Regions from separate parts of the Bradyrhizobium sp. ISRA464 genome, predicted to be linked through region 1. Evidence: riboswitches for the same ligand, from Rfam matches in the RefSeq annotation. Region 1 holds a riboswitch; the other holds the start of a gene.
What was found. Region 1 has a riboswitch for cobalamin ahead of MTX19_RS37530 (TonB-dependent siderophore receptor). Riboswitches for the same ligand answer to the same signal wherever they lie in the genome.
Positions count from the first base shown of each region.

Region 2: linked by a shared signal. The riboswitch ahead of metE (5-methyltetrahydropteroyltriglutamate--homocysteine S-methyltransferase) and the one ahead of MTX19_RS37530 (TonB-dependent siderophore receptor) in region 1 are both predicted to bind cobalamin.

Region 1 is NZ_CP094526.1:8,099,409-8,106,678, forward strand. It holds gene MTX19_RS37525 (PepSY domain-containing protein) at 1-710, opposite strand, end outside; gene MTX19_RS37530 (TonB-dependent siderophore receptor) at 713-2,980, opposite strand; cobalamin riboswitch at 3,084-3,282, opposite strand; gene bluB (5,6-dimethylbenzimidazole synthase) at 3,393-4,025, opposite strand; gene cobU (bifunctional adenosylcobinamide kinase/adenosylcobinamide-phosphate guanylyltransferase) at 4,153-4,656, opposite strand; gene cbiB (adenosylcobinamide-phosphate synthase CbiB) at 4,784-5,725, shown strand; gene cobD (threonine-phosphate decarboxylase CobD) at 5,737-6,702, shown strand; gene MTX19_RS37555 (cobyric acid synthase) at 6,707-7,270, opposite strand, start outside.
Region 2 is NZ_CP094526.1:6,933,341-6,940,610, reverse strand. It holds gene MTX19_RS32205 (MFS transporter) at 341-1,453, shown strand; cobalamin riboswitch at 2,162-2,362, shown strand; gene metE (5-methyltetrahydropteroyltriglutamate--homocysteine S-methyltransferase) at 2,464-4,797, shown strand; gene MTX19_RS32195 (GDP-L-fucose synthase) at 5,338-6,294, opposite strand; gene gmd (GDP-mannose 4,6-dehydratase) at 6,275-7,270, opposite strand, start outside.

The DNA of each region.
Region 1 (7,270 bases):
AGAATGCCGATCCAGAAGCCGGTGACCGCCACGACGAGGCATATGCCTGAGATCCACAGCACGACCTGCCGCCACAGCGGACCGTCCTTGCGCAGGACAGTCGGATAGATCCAGTGCGGGATCGAGCCGAGCCAGTTCCAGACGCGCTCCTGCCGCGTCGTGTCGAGCGCGATCTCGCCGGTGCGGGACGAGACGTAAAGCTCAGTGCCGTCACGATCGCCGAGCGCGATCAGATAGAGCGGCCGCAAGGGATCGAACCGCGCCGTGACGGACCATTGATCGCGCGTCACGGTGTCGAGCAAATGCGGCTGCGCCGCATGAGGGTGATGGCCGGCAATCGCAAGGGCTTGGTCCGCCGTGATCCCGTCAATGACGCTGCCGTCGATTGCTGAAATGGTGATGGGGTGCTGCCCCCACCCGGTCACCCGATAGATCGGCATGTCAGACATCATCGAGAGGCGCAGGTCGCGCGGATAATGCTCCATACCCGCGATCGCCATGGCGCGATCCGGTGCGATCTGCACCTTGTTCCAGGCAATAATGGGAAGCGCGGCGAGGCGCTCCCGATCGGTTAGGCGCGGAAAGGCCACGTACATCATCACAAGGCCGGAGATGAACCACATCGCGAACAGCAGGCATGTCGCGATGCCGATCCAGCGATGGATGACATAGAGCCATCGCCGTCCGCGCCGGATCAACGCGCTGCGCATGCTCAGAACTTCACGTTGACGGACAGTTCCGCGGTGCGCGGCATGCCCAGGAGCCACTGCCCTGTACCGTTCGAGGTCACCGCGTAAACCTTGTCGAACAGATTGTAGACACGGAACGCGACTGTGGTGCGGTCATCCGGCCTCCACCTGATACCACCGTTGACCACGTTGTAGCCCGGCCGCAACTGGGTGTTGGCAAGATCGGAGTACATCTGACCGACGAATTGCACGCCGCCATAGACCGACCAGTTGGGCGCGAAGTCCCAGGTCAGCCAGATGTTGGAGACCTGCTGCGGCACGTTGACCGGAACATTGCCGTCATAGCTCACGATCCTCCCGCCGACCACCTGACTGTTGTTGTCGTATCTGGCGCGCAGCAGCGCTAGGTTGGCGTCGAGGCGCCAGCCGTCGTTCAGCGCAAGGCCGATCGATCCCTCGATCCCGCGGGATGATTGCTGGCCGATCTGCAGCGCCAGCCCGGTGGGATTGCTTGGATCGGGAATCGTCAGGCCGGTCTTGACGATTTCATAGGCCGCCAACGTCCACTCGCCGCGGCCGCCCCAAAACGACTGCTTTACCCCGATCTCGGTCTGCTTGCCGACGGCGAGCTGGAAGGTCTTTTGCGTGGTCGGCAGCGAGATGAGATTGGTGACGGGATCGACGCCGACCGCATATTGACCATAGAACGCGAGGTTCTTGATCGGCTCATACACGAGGCCGGCGCGCCAGCTGGTGCCCGACAGCGAAACGTCGAAGCTGTTCGATGGCACCTTGTCATCGGTGCGATCGACTTCGGGACGATCATACCGGACGCCAGTGACGAGTGACAATTGATCGGTCAGCGAGAGCCGGTCCTCGGCGAACAGCGCGTATTGATTGACGATCGCGTTGAAGCCCGGCGCGGTCGCCGTCGTCGTCGCGAAGAACGATCCGGGATCGAAGACATAAGGATTCACCGACGACGCGCCGCCATAGGGCGAGTTGTTGGTGTGGGTGAAGTCGATCCGGTTGACGTCGAACCCGGCAATGAATTGGTTCGCAAGGCCGAAGATGTGCCCGCTGAGGGTCGCATCCATCCGGTTGCCGAGTTGCTTCTGGTCGTGGAAGATTTCGATATAGCTGGAGCGATCGATCAGCTGCGTCTTCGGATTCCAGGCGTAGTTTTCGACGTCGCGCCAGTGCCGCTCGCTGGTCAGATAGTAGAGCGTGTTGTTGATCTTTACGCCGTCGGCAACGTCCCATTCGGTCTTGAACTGGCTCCAGCTGTCCTGATAGCGAATGGTGCTGTCTGATGCGTTGTAGTTCTTGAAGCGCAGCGCATCCTGGATTGTGCCGTTGATCAGCGGCGTGCCGAAATAGCGCGACGGGCTGCGGTCGCCATAGTTCTCGGAGAGCGTGAAGGCGAGATTGTCGGACGCCTGCACCCGCACCGCGGCGGAGACCACCGCATTCGAGGTCGTGTCGCGATCGACCCAGCCGTCCGACATGTTGCCGGTGGCATTCACGCGGTACGACACATTGGGGTTGATCGAACCGCCGCTGTCGACCGCGAGCCGTCGCGTCATGTTGCTGTCGAGCGAGACCTCGGCTTCGTTGTAGGGCGTCGCGAGCGGCTTTTTCGGGATCACGTTGATGACGCCGCCGATCGCGCCTTCGCCGTACAGCACCGAGGCCGGACCGCGCAGCACCTCGATGCGTTGCGTCGACCAGGTGTCGTATGGGAACGTCAGGGTTCCGGAGCCGATATAGAAGCGCGTGCCGTCATACAACGTCATCACCGAATTGCTGCCGGCGAAGCCGCGAGTACTGAACGACAGGCCGCCATTGCCGGGAGCGGGCGTTGCGATGAAGCCGGCCGCGTTCTGGGTGACGGCATCGATCACATTATGCTGACCGCGTTCGGCGATGGTCTCCGACGAGATGACCTCGACGCTGGCCGGCGTTTGCAGCGGTGTCAGGTTGAGGCGGCTGCCGGTTCCTTCCGGCTTGGTGGCATTGAGCGTCGGCGATGCCGATGCGGACGACGCGGCTGGTTGCGATGTCCCGTGCGCTCCCGGATTTGCTGCCGGCCTCGGCCGGGACCGCGCGGCGGCGGTGCTCTTTCGCGAAGAACGTTTCGGCTTTGCGGCGGCGGGAGGCGAGACCTGGATCGGATCCAGCCTGGTTGATGGAGCGGTCTGCGCCCAGCCTTCGGCCGGCAGCAGCAGCGATGACAATGAGCAAACGAGGCCAAGGCGCCATCCGAGCGCGATGGAGGAAAATGCGGACATGAAGGGACTCGCGGTTAACGTGGCACGTCACCGCGAACGCGGACACCGCATGCCGAAAGGCAATGCGCCGATCCCCACCAGGACGCCCCGCCCGATGTGCTCGCGTGTGACCACGACTGACGGCAGGTCTCCTGGCTCACGGGTTATCGCCTGTCGACGCCTTCCCGGGCAGCTTGGCCCAGTGGCACATTGACGAAAGGCTCGCCGTTTACAGTTGCGGGGACAGCTACGGCCTTGGGCTCACACCCGCACCGCATTCCCTTTTGATCTCCCGAAGGAGAACCGTCGCGATCAACATAGTTTTATTTGGAAACAACTGTCAACAATTCGGCCGCGACCGCTCTAACTCAGAGTACTCCTGTAGTGGAGTAGGCCTTCGCAACGAAACGCCAAAGCGCGGCGACGCGGACCGTCAGCGTCGAACTGTGAACTCACCCGAGCTTCGTCGCGATTCCCATTTCGCCTGCTCGAGCTCCGGCCGGTCGCACTCTGTCTCGGGGTAACCGATACAGAGATAGCCGATGAACTTCCAGGACACCGGCACGTCGAGAATGTCGTGGATGCGGACCGGATTGAGGATCGACACCCAGCCCAGTCCAATGCCTTCCGCACGCGCGGCAAGCCACATCGAGCAGATGGCGGCGACGACGGAATATTCGGTCGTTTCTGGCATCGTCGCGCGTCCGAGGCCCGAACCAATGCTGCTCGTCTTTTCCGCGAACACGGCCAGATGGCCCGGAGCCTCTTCCAGGCCCGACAGCTTGAGCGCCGCATACTTTGCTGCGCGCTCGCCCGAATAGGACTGCAACGCCTCTGCATTGCAGGCCTTGAAGTCATCGAGCACCGCGCTGCGCCTCGCCTTGTCCTCGACGATGACGAACCGCCACGGCTGGCTGAGGCCGACCGACGGCGAAAGGCAGGCCGTCTCGATCAGCCGCTCCAGGGTGCCGTGCGGCAGCGGATCTCTCCGAAAGCGCCGCACGTCGCGGCGCCACACGAACAATTCGTGCAGTTGCCGGCGAAACGTATCGTCGAATGAGATCATCAGGATCGTCGTCCGGTCTTGAGGAGAGCAGCTGGCAGCAGGATTGTGATCCTGCCAAGCCGCGCGAACGCGCCAAGCATATCACCGATCGGGCACGCCGGGCTTTTGCGAAGCGCGATGCGATGCCTCATTTGAGCTTCATCGGCAAGCCTGCCACGACAAATTCCACTTCGTCTGCCACGCCAGCAATGGTCTGATTCATGAGGCCGGCAGCATCGCGAAAGGCCCGCGCGAGCGCATTGTCGGGCACGATGCCGAGGCCGACCTCGTTGGTCACCATGACGACAGGGCTGTGCTGGCGCGGCAGCGCGGCAGCAAGGCGATCAATCTCACGTGACCAGTCGCGCTCCGCATGAAGAAGGTTTGAGAGCCACAGCGTGAGGCAATCGACAAGCCTGGCGCCGCCACCGTCGGTCTCGACCAGTGCCTCGACGAGGTCGAGCGGCACCTCCCGTTCGATCCAGTCGTTGCCTCGCCGCGCGCGGTGGCTGGCGATGCGCTCAACCATCTCCGCATCGAGGGCTTCTGCCGTGGCAATATAAACGGGCTGCCCGGAAAACGAGCGCGCGCGGAGCTCGGCGCGCCGGCTTTTTCCCGATCGAGCTCCGCCCGTTATCAGAATGACGGCCATCATGATCTCCTGTCGGGCCAGCACTAATCACCAAACGCGGTGAAAGACAAAGCCGAAATCGGTCGCGCAGGGCTTGCGCTCACGCGGGGTCTTGCGCATCAGGAGAGGTCGAGGCGGGAGATGGTGCGTGAGCTTTGCGGGAGCGATGGCGGTGGCCATGGTTGTGGATGCTCTGATCGGCTGGCCGGCGTGGCTGTTCGCGCGTGTCGGCCATCCCGTGACCTGGCTTGGCCGGCTGATCAGCGCCGTCGATACCGGCTGGAACCGGACATCTGCTCCGCCCGCGCTGCGTCGCGCGGCAGGTATCGCGGCCGCAACTCTGGTGATCGCGGTGGCAGCGGGACTCGCTTGGGCGATTCAGATCGTGCTCCCCGCAGGCTGGACCCGCATCGTCCTGGTCGGACTTCTGGCATGGCCGCTGGTTGCCTTGCGTTCGCTCCACGACCACGTCGCTGCGGTCGCAGACCTGCTGGCGGCCGGCGATATCGCCGGTGCGCGCATGGCGGTATCGCGCATCGTCGGGCGCGATCCCGCAACGCTTGATGATGCCGGCATTGCGCGCGCGACGATCGAGAGCCTGGCCGAGAATGCGTCCGACGGAATCGTCGCGCCGGTGTTTTGGGGCGCGCTGTTCGGGCTGCCCGGCATTGTCGGTTACAAGGCGATCAACACGCTGGATTCCATGATCGGCCACCGCACCGCGCGGCACGGGGTTTTTGGCTGGGCCGCGGCCCGCATCGACGATCTCGCCAATCTCATCCCGGCGCGCCTCACCGGTCTCCTTTTCGTGCTGCTCGCCCCGCGGCTCTCGCAGGCGTGGTCATGCATGTTGCGAGACGCGAGCCGCCATCGCTCGCCGAACGCCGGCTGGCCGGAAGCCGCCATGGCCGGCGCGCTCGGCGTGCGGCTCAGCGGTCCGCGCATCTACCACGGCAGCACGGCGAACGAGCCCTGGCTGAACAAGGACGCGCGCGATCCCGTCGCCGTCGATATCCGCCGGGGACTGAATCTCTATCGTCGCGCGATGATGCTGTTGGCCGGGGTGCTCGCGATCCTGGCTTTCGTGTGAGGAGCAACTCAATGCCTGAGCATGGTGGAAATCTTGATGTCGCGCAGCGCCGTTTCGGCGGAGGCACGGAAGACTGGATCGACCTGTCGACCGGGATCAACCGGCTGCCCTATCCGTCGGTCGACGTGGAGCCGCCCCTGTGGAGCGCGTTGCCATCGCGAACCGACATCGAATCGCTCCATGACGCGGCACGGCACGCCTACGCCACCGATGCGCCGATCGTCGCGCTGGGTGGCGCGCAAGCGGCCATTCAGTTGCTGCCGCATGTGTCGTGTCGCGGCCGGGCGCGCATACTTGCGCCGACGTATAATGAGTACGCCGCAGTTCTTTCGGCCTCCAGCTGGGACGTCGCCGAGGTGTCCGATCTCGAAGCCCTCGCGGGCGCCGATCTCGCCGTGGTCGTCAATCCCAACAATCCCGACGGGCGACGCCACGATCGCAATAAGCTGCTGGCGCTTCTGCCGCGTGTCGGCCGGCTCGTGATCGATGAGAGTTTCGCCGACGCCGTACCCGGCCTGTCGCTTGCATCAGAGGCTGGGCGCATTGGGCTCCTGATCCTGCGTTCGTTCGGAAAATTCTACGGGCTCGCCGGTCTGCGGCTCGGCTTCGTGATCGGCAGCGCGCAGGAGATCGCAGCGCTTGCGGCGATGGCGGGCCCATGGCCGGTTTCCGGTGCTGCGATTGCGATCGGACGACGCGCATTGCGCGACAGTACCTGGAAGACGGCCACGTCCACGCGTCTGGCGAGCGACAGCCTCAGGCTCGACGCGGCGGTGCGATCGCAGGGTTGGACACTGGTCGGCGGCACGCCCTTATTCCGGCTCTACGAGACCGGCGACGCTCTCGCCGCGCAGGAGAGGCTGGCCCACGGCCAGATCTGGTCACGTGTCTTCGAGCAACGCCCGGGATGGCTGCGCCTCGGCCTGCCCGGAAGCGAGACGGAATGGTCCCGCCTCGCCGCGGCGTTGTCGCGCTGACGATTCACCGCGCCAATGCAAGCAGCCCGTCGACGTCGAGATGGGCTTCGATGTGATCGGCGAGCGCATTGAGCGCGCCATCAACCCTGGCGCCGTACGCCTGATCCGCGGCGGGAATGTCGAGTTGCGCGAGGAAAGCCTTGCGGAAATCGTCTGACGCGAACAGGCCGTGCAGATAGCTGCCGTGGACGCGTCCATCGCCGGACACAGCGCCTTCCGGCGCGCCGTCAACAAACGCGAACGGCCGGGCCCGATCCGGGCCGTCGGTGTGGCCGATGTGGATCTCGTAGGCGCTGATCGGTTGACCGGTGGCGGCATGGACGGCGTCGACGCGTGTCAGCGTCTTCTGCTCGGTCATGACGGTCGCAACATCAAGAAGTCCGAGGCCGCGCGTTTCGCCGGCGGAGCCTTCGATCCCGTCCGGGTCGGCCACGCTGTGTCCGAGCATCTGGTATCCGCCGCACAGCCCCAACACATGCCCGCCGCGGCGACGATGTGCCAGAAGATCGATGTCCCAGCCCTGTGCGCGCAGGAAGGCGAGATCGCTGCGCGTCGATTTCGAGCCGGG
Region 2 (7,270 bases), 1.2 Mb from region 1:
TACGACGAAGCGATGCTGCATCTGAGCCGGAGGTGCCGTGTTGGGTTTGAGAGATTTACGACAACACTTCTCCAAACTCGTCGTGGGTCCGAGGGTGCCGCAGCCCGCAATAGCAAGCAGTCGCGAGAAATAGGCTCATCCGAAAGTTTGCACCAGGAACGTCGCGTTAATTTCGCAATGGCACTGGACTTGCAGTAACGGAAGCATGTTCCGCGACGACATCGTCGTCGGGCTGCCCACCGTGTGCAGGCATGCGCCGGCAAACGCCGGCGCGCCGTACTCGTAACGTGCGTTCTCTGCGGAGTGCCCCGTAAAACCGTCTGCCGATCCGCCGGCCGGCCTGCTCGCGACGCGACTCATATTTTTTGTCTCCGGATTCGGCTTCTCGGCCTGGGCGCCTCTGGTGCCGCTCACCAAGGAGCGCCTTGCGGTCGATCATCGCGTGCTTGGTCTGCTGCTGCTCTGCCTCGGCATGGGGTCCCTCTTCGCCATGCCTTTGACCGCTTTGTCGGGGGCGCGCTACGGCACCAGGCGCACTATTCTTGTAGGTGGACTTGGCCTTGCGCTGACCCTGCCATGGCTCGCTATCGCCAGTACACCTCTGAAACTCGGGGCGGTGCTGCTTGCCTTTGGCGCTTCACTCGGCTCAATCAATGTAGCCATGAACGTTCAAGCGGCCGAAGTAGAGCGAGCAGCCGGCCGCCCATTGATGTCCACCTTTCACGCACAGTTCAGCATCGGCGAATTGTCGGGCGCTGGCGCCCTGACAGCCTTGCTCTCGCTGCGGATTGACTCGTTTGCTTCGACGCTGGCTTGTTCGGCGCTAATGATAGTTGCGATTTTGTCGGCATGGCCGCGGTTGCTTGCGACACGTCGCACGCCGTCAGAGCCACTGCTTGTCTTGCCTCATCGCAGCGTATTGCTGATAGCGGTGCTTGCGGCCATCACCTTCCTTGTCGAAGGCGCGATGATCGACTGGAGCGCCTTATTTCTCATTGACAGAGGTCTTGTGGCGCAAGAGCATGGCGGGTTCGGTTATATGTTGTTTTCCATCGCGATGACCGCAGGCCGTCTCGCCGGAGATGCCCTCGTGATCAGAATCGGAGACCGCGCCACACTGATGTTCGGACCTGTGCCGATCATGATCGGTTTTGTGGCCCTGCTGGCCGCGCCGGTGGCTGCGATTGCCATGGCGGGTTTGCTGCTTATCGGATTGGGTGCATCGAATATCGTGCCGGTGTTATGCCGCCGTGCTGGCAAGCAGAAGGTGATGCCGGCAGGTTTGGCGATCGCAGCCGTCACGACGGCGGGTTACGCCGGTATCCTCGTCGGTCCAGCTGGCGTCGGGCTCGTTGCACACATGGCTGGGCTGCCTTTTGCTCTCGCGATACTAGGAGCACTCATGTGCATCGTCACGCTGTCGGCCCGGACTGTGACGGCCAACCCTCGCTGATTGTTGGAGAAGGACATGTAGGCCTTCTGCCAAGCGGTTGCGCACGGTTGGCACCCATCACCGCCACTCGGGGGTAGCAACATAGCGAGGACGCTGCGAAAGAGAACGGTTATGGCCAAGAAGCACTGTCGCAGAATGGCCGTTGGTCCAGCGGCCTGAAATACATAGCAAACGCAGTGCTGGTCCGTTCGACATCGATGGGGGCGCCCAGCACGGCAAAAGCGAGATTGATTGATAGTGCCAAGATCTTCCATGCCTTCCAGAGCATATTCGCACGTCTCGGCGCACACGGCCGACGGGATAGATACGTTACCGGGAGCTGCTTACCGGCCCAGCCGCTCGAACCACTTTGCCCGGGATGGGCAAGCTGATTTGACCCACAGCTTCCAAGGGTGACGGTCCCGCAAGGCGGATCTTGCTAAGTTGTCGAGAGATTCACATGTCGAAGATGCTAGTAAAGGCTACCGACTGGTAGCTCGGTCGAAGCCGATCTGTCGCGTGCCATCGGCTGCAGGCAAAATGCGACCCCGATGTACTCGCGCGTGCAGAGACCAGGGCCGAGTTCGAAGCGAGCACTGCCCGGCACACTCATCGCGCAAAGGGGGCTTTAGATCGCGATCGTCGCGATGGAGCCACACCTACAGACTTGTTGAGCGGAGCCGCAGAAGGATGCCGTGCCAAGAGGTTGACGGAACGCTGCTTGTTCGGATAACTGATTTTCGTCGAGGTTCTCCGGAGCGCACTGATCCGGAGCTAAGAGGGAAGCCGGTCGAATGCCGGCGCTGCCCCCGCAACTGTAAGCGGCGAGCCGCTGTCCAATAAAGTCACTGAAACCGCTTGGTTTCGGGAAGGCCGGACAGCAGCGATGACCCGCAAGCCAGGAGACCTGCCCCGACAACATATTCGTCCGCGGGCGGGGTGTCCCGGTGGTGCGCCAAGCAATTGCCGCTTCGGCGGCTTTTCCTGCACGCAATCGCCATGACCTCTGCCCCAAACCAGGGGTTAGAGCTATGTCCGTCCTTTCACTTCCCGTTGCTACACTTGGTACGCCACGCATCGGTCCGCGCCGTGAACTCAAATTCGCGCTCGAAAGCTACTGGACCGGGAAGTCCACCGAAGCGCAGCTGCTTGAAGCGGCAGCTGGACTGCGCACTGCTAACTGGGCGCGGCAGAAATCGCTCGGCGCGACCGTCATTCCGTCGAATGATTTCTCGCTTTACGATCATGTGCTCGACACCAGTGTGATGGTGGGCGCCATTCCGGATGTTTACGATTGCACCACAGGTCCTGTACCGCTCTACACCTACTTCGCTATGGCGCGCGGTGCGCCGAACGGTGAACTCGATGCGAGTTGCCCTCACTCCAATCCTGCACAGGGCGCGCCTGCGCAGGAGATGACGAAGTGGTTCGACACCAATTACCACTATATGGTCCCTGAATTTCACAAGGGGCAGATCTTCAGGCTTTCTTCTCGAAAGCCGATTGAGGAATATGAGGAGGCAAAGGGGCTTGGTTACCAGACGCGTCCCGTGCTGATTGGCCCAGTGACCTTCCTGAAGCTTGGCAAGAGCGCAGATCCTTCATTCAATCCATTGTCGCTGTTGGATCGACTGCTGCCGGTCTATGTCGACGTTCTTCGTGAGCTGGTCGCGCGCGGCGCAGAATGGGTTCAGCTCGATGAGCCCTGTCTGGTCTTGGACCTCGACGAAATATCCCGCAAAGCCTTGCTTCGTACCTATACCTATTTTGCTAGGGAGATACCTGCTCTTAAAATCATGCTGGCGACCTACTTTGGGACCATCGGCGGTAATCTCGATACGGCCTTGGCTTTGCCGGTTTCCGGGCTCCACGTCGACTTGGTAAGGGGGGCAGACCCGCTGAACGCGATCGTCGCTGGGATTCGCAACGATCTCGTTCTCTCACTGGGGGTCGTCGATGGGCGCAACGTTTGGCGCTCCAACCTTTCAGCGCTGGTCGATCAGCTGGCGCCCACCGTGGCAAAACTCGGCACTGATCGCGTCCAGATCGCCCCCTCATGTTCGCTGCTCCATGTTCCAATCGACCTGGGGCTCGAAACCGATCTCGATTCCGATGTAAAGAGCTGGCTGGCTTTCTCGGTTCAGAAAATTAAGGAACTAGCGACCCTAGGAAGGGCGCTTGCTGGCGATCGTGCCGGCGTGGCCGATGTGCTCGCGGCATCAAAAAACGCGGCACTTGCACGCGAGCAATCGCCCAAGATCCACAATGCGGACGTCGCTGCGCGCATGGCTGCGATCGACCAAACCAAGCGCTACCGTTGCAGTCCTTTCGCAAAGCGCGCCGAGGCCCAGCGCGCGCGGTTTGCCTTGCCGACATTTCCCACGACGACCATTGGATCGTTTCCGCAAACCGCGGAAGTTCGCAATGCCCGCGCTTGCCATGCCAAAGGAGGGTTGAGCAACGCGCAGTACGAGCAGTTTCTCAGAGAGGAAACGGCGCGTGCGGTGCTATGGCAGGAGAATATCGGGCTCGATGTTCTCGTGCATGGTGAGTTCGAGCGCAATGACATGGTGCAGTATTTCGGCGAGCAGCTTTCCGGATTCGCCTTCACCAAGCACGGTTGGGTTCAGTCGTATGGCTCGCGCTACGTCCGTCCACCAATTCTGTTTGGGGATGTCTCGCGGTCGAAGCCGATGACGGTCGAATGGTGGCGATACGCGCAGTCGCTGACCAACAAGCCAATGAAGGCAATGTTGACTGGACCGGTGACGATTCTGAACTGGTCTTTTGTCCGTGACGATATTCGGCGAAGCGATGCCTGCCGCCAGCTTGCGGTTGCGATCCGCGATGAGGTGCTCGACCTTGAGGAGGCGGGAGCGACAATAATCCAGATAGACGAGGCCGCGTTGCGCGAAGGGTTGCCGTTACGCAAATCACAATGGAGGAGTTATCTCGATTGGGCCGTGGATAGCTTTCGCATCTGTTCGTCCGGTGCTGCCGACGAAACTCAGATTCATACGCACATGTGCTATTCCGAATTCAACGATATCATCGATGCGATTGCGGCGATGGACGCAGACGTCATTTCAATCGAGACGTCGCGCTCGAAGATGGAATTGCTCGACGCCTTCAAGAACTACAAATATCCGAACGAAATCGGGCCGGGTGTCTACGATATCCATTCGCCACGCGTTCCCGGCAAGGACGAAATGAAAGATCTCATAACGCTGGCCAGGCAGCGATTGTCCGATTCGCAGCTCTGGATCAATCCAGATTGCGGCCTAAAAACCCGAAGATGGGAGGAGGTGCTTCCCGCCTTGGTCAATATGGTCGCAGCCGCCCGCGAGTTACGAGCAGCCTGCTGATTGCATGAAGATCGTCGGCCCGAACGCCGTCGTCGATGGTGAATGTCGACTCGGACAAATGCACTGCGCTGAAAGGCGGGCGGTCCAATTGCGTGAATATCCCGCTAGTCGGCGGGATATGGCGAAAAGACCGTTCCGGAGTCGATCACACGCCGGTCTGCGAAAGGCCGGCACACCCCAGGACCCGTGGTATTTCGCTTTGCCTGGTCGGATGGGCAACAAATTGCGTGGCGGCGGTACTGAAGCTTCGGCGAAAGCCTGCATCAAGGAGAGCGACAGGCTGCGGGCATAGAGTGGGCGCGTCCTACTCTGTCCTTTCGGTGAGGCGCATCGTCGCCATGATGCCATCGGGCAACCCCGTCTCACGATTTCGCGCGAATGCTCAGAATCAATCGTCAAGCGTTCGCGCTTTCGAATTCGAAAAGCTTGCAGCCTGGTCCGGCTGCCAAATCGGCGTCCCGATCGGGAGTAGAATCGCAACCGACTGATTGCGGCGCTCGATTGCTCTGCTTCATCCCTGCGTGTCCGGCACGAGTGGGCTTACTCTCGCCGTGCGTTACTGTCGTCGAGATACGCTCGATACGCGAGCCTGATGCCGTGCTCGAGCGAGGTGGTGGCGCGCCAGCCGAGCTTGGCCAGGCGGCTGACATCGAGCAGCTTGCGCGGCGTGCCGTCCGGGCGCGACGTGTCGAAGCTGATCTCGCCGCGATAGCCGACGGCAGCCGCGACTGCGCGGGCGAATTCAGCGATGCTGATATCCTCGCCGGTGCCGATATTGACCAGTTCAGGAGAGGAATAGGCCTTCATCAGGTGGATGCAGGCGTCAGCGAGATCGTCGACATAGAGGAATTCGCGCCGAGGCGTGCCGGTACCCCACACCACGACGTTGGTCGCCCCCGACAGTTTAGCCTCATGGAAGCGGCGGATCAGCGCCGCGACGACGTGGCTGTACTCCGGGTGATAATTGTCGCCGGGACCGTAGAGGTTGGTCGGCATCACGCTGATGAAATCGGAGCCGTATTGGCTGCGATAGGTCTCCGCCATCTTGATGCCGGCGATCTTGGCAATGGCATAAGGCTCGTTGGTCTGCTCCAGAGGGCCGGTCAGCATCGAATCCTCGCGCAGCGGCTGCGCCGCCAGCCGCGGATAGATGCAGGACGAGCCGAAGAACATCAGCTTCTCGCAGCCGGTGGCGTGCGCGGCCTGGATCACATTGGTCGAGATCGCCAGATTGTCGTAGAGGAACTCGGCCCGCAATGTGTTGTTGGCGACAATGCCGCCAACCTTGGCCGCGGCAAGGAACACGGCCTGGGGACGTTTCGCGGCAAACCAAGCGTCCACGGCGGCCTGGTGGCGGAGGTCAACTTCGCTGCGCGACGCCGTCAAAAGGGTCGTGCCCTCGCGGGCGAGCCGGCGCATCAGCGCCGAGCCGACCATGCCGCGATGGCCGGCGACGAAGACAGTCTTGCCCTTCAGTTCATACGGAGTGCTTGCCATTGGCGGCGTCCTGTCTGGCTTCTGCGAGATCGCCGGCAACCATTTCCTTCACCAACTGCGCGAAGGACGTCCTCGGCTTCCATCCAAGCTTGGCGCGCGCCTTGCTCGAGTCGCCGATCAAGAGATCGACCTCGGCCGGACGGAAATAGGTCGGGTCGACGCGAACCACGGTCCTGCCCGACGCCTTGTCGACGCCGGTTTCGTCGACGCCCTTGCCGCGCCATTCGATCGCGCGGCCGACCTCGGCGAACGCCAGCTCGACGAATTCGCGCACCGAGCGAGTCTCGCCGGTCGCCAGCACGAAGTCATCGGGATGATCCGCTTGCAGGATCATGTGCATGCCCTCAACATAGTCACGCGCATGGCCCCAGTCGCGCTTGGCCTCGAGGTTGCCGAGATAGATCGTGCTCTCAAGGCCGACCTCGATGCGAGCGACGCCACGCGTGATCTTGCGCGTCACAAAGGTCTCGCCGCGGATCGGGCTCTCGTGGTTGAACAGGATGCCGTTGCTAGCGAACATGCCGTAGGCCTCACGGTAGTTCACCGTGATCCAGTAGCCGTAGAGCTTCGCCACGCCGTAGGGCGAGCGCGGGTAGAATGGCGTGGTTTCCTTCTGCGGCACCTCTTGCACTAGGCCGTAGAGCTCCGAGGTCGAGGCCTGATAGAACCGCGTCTCCTTTTCTATGCCGAGAATCCGGATCGCCTCCAGGAGGCGCAGCACGCCGATGGCGTCGGCGTTGGCGGTGTATTCCGGGCTCTCGAAGCTGACCTGAACGTGGCTCTGGGCGGCGAGATTGTAGATCTCGGTCGGGCGGATCTGCTGCATCAGCCGGATCAGATTGGTGGAATCGGTCATGTCACCATAGTGCATCAGGAACGGCACGTTGCCGGCATGCGGGTCCTGATAGAGGTGGTCGACACGCGCGGTGTTGAACGAGGACGACCGGCGCTTGATCCCATGAACGGTGTAGCCGAG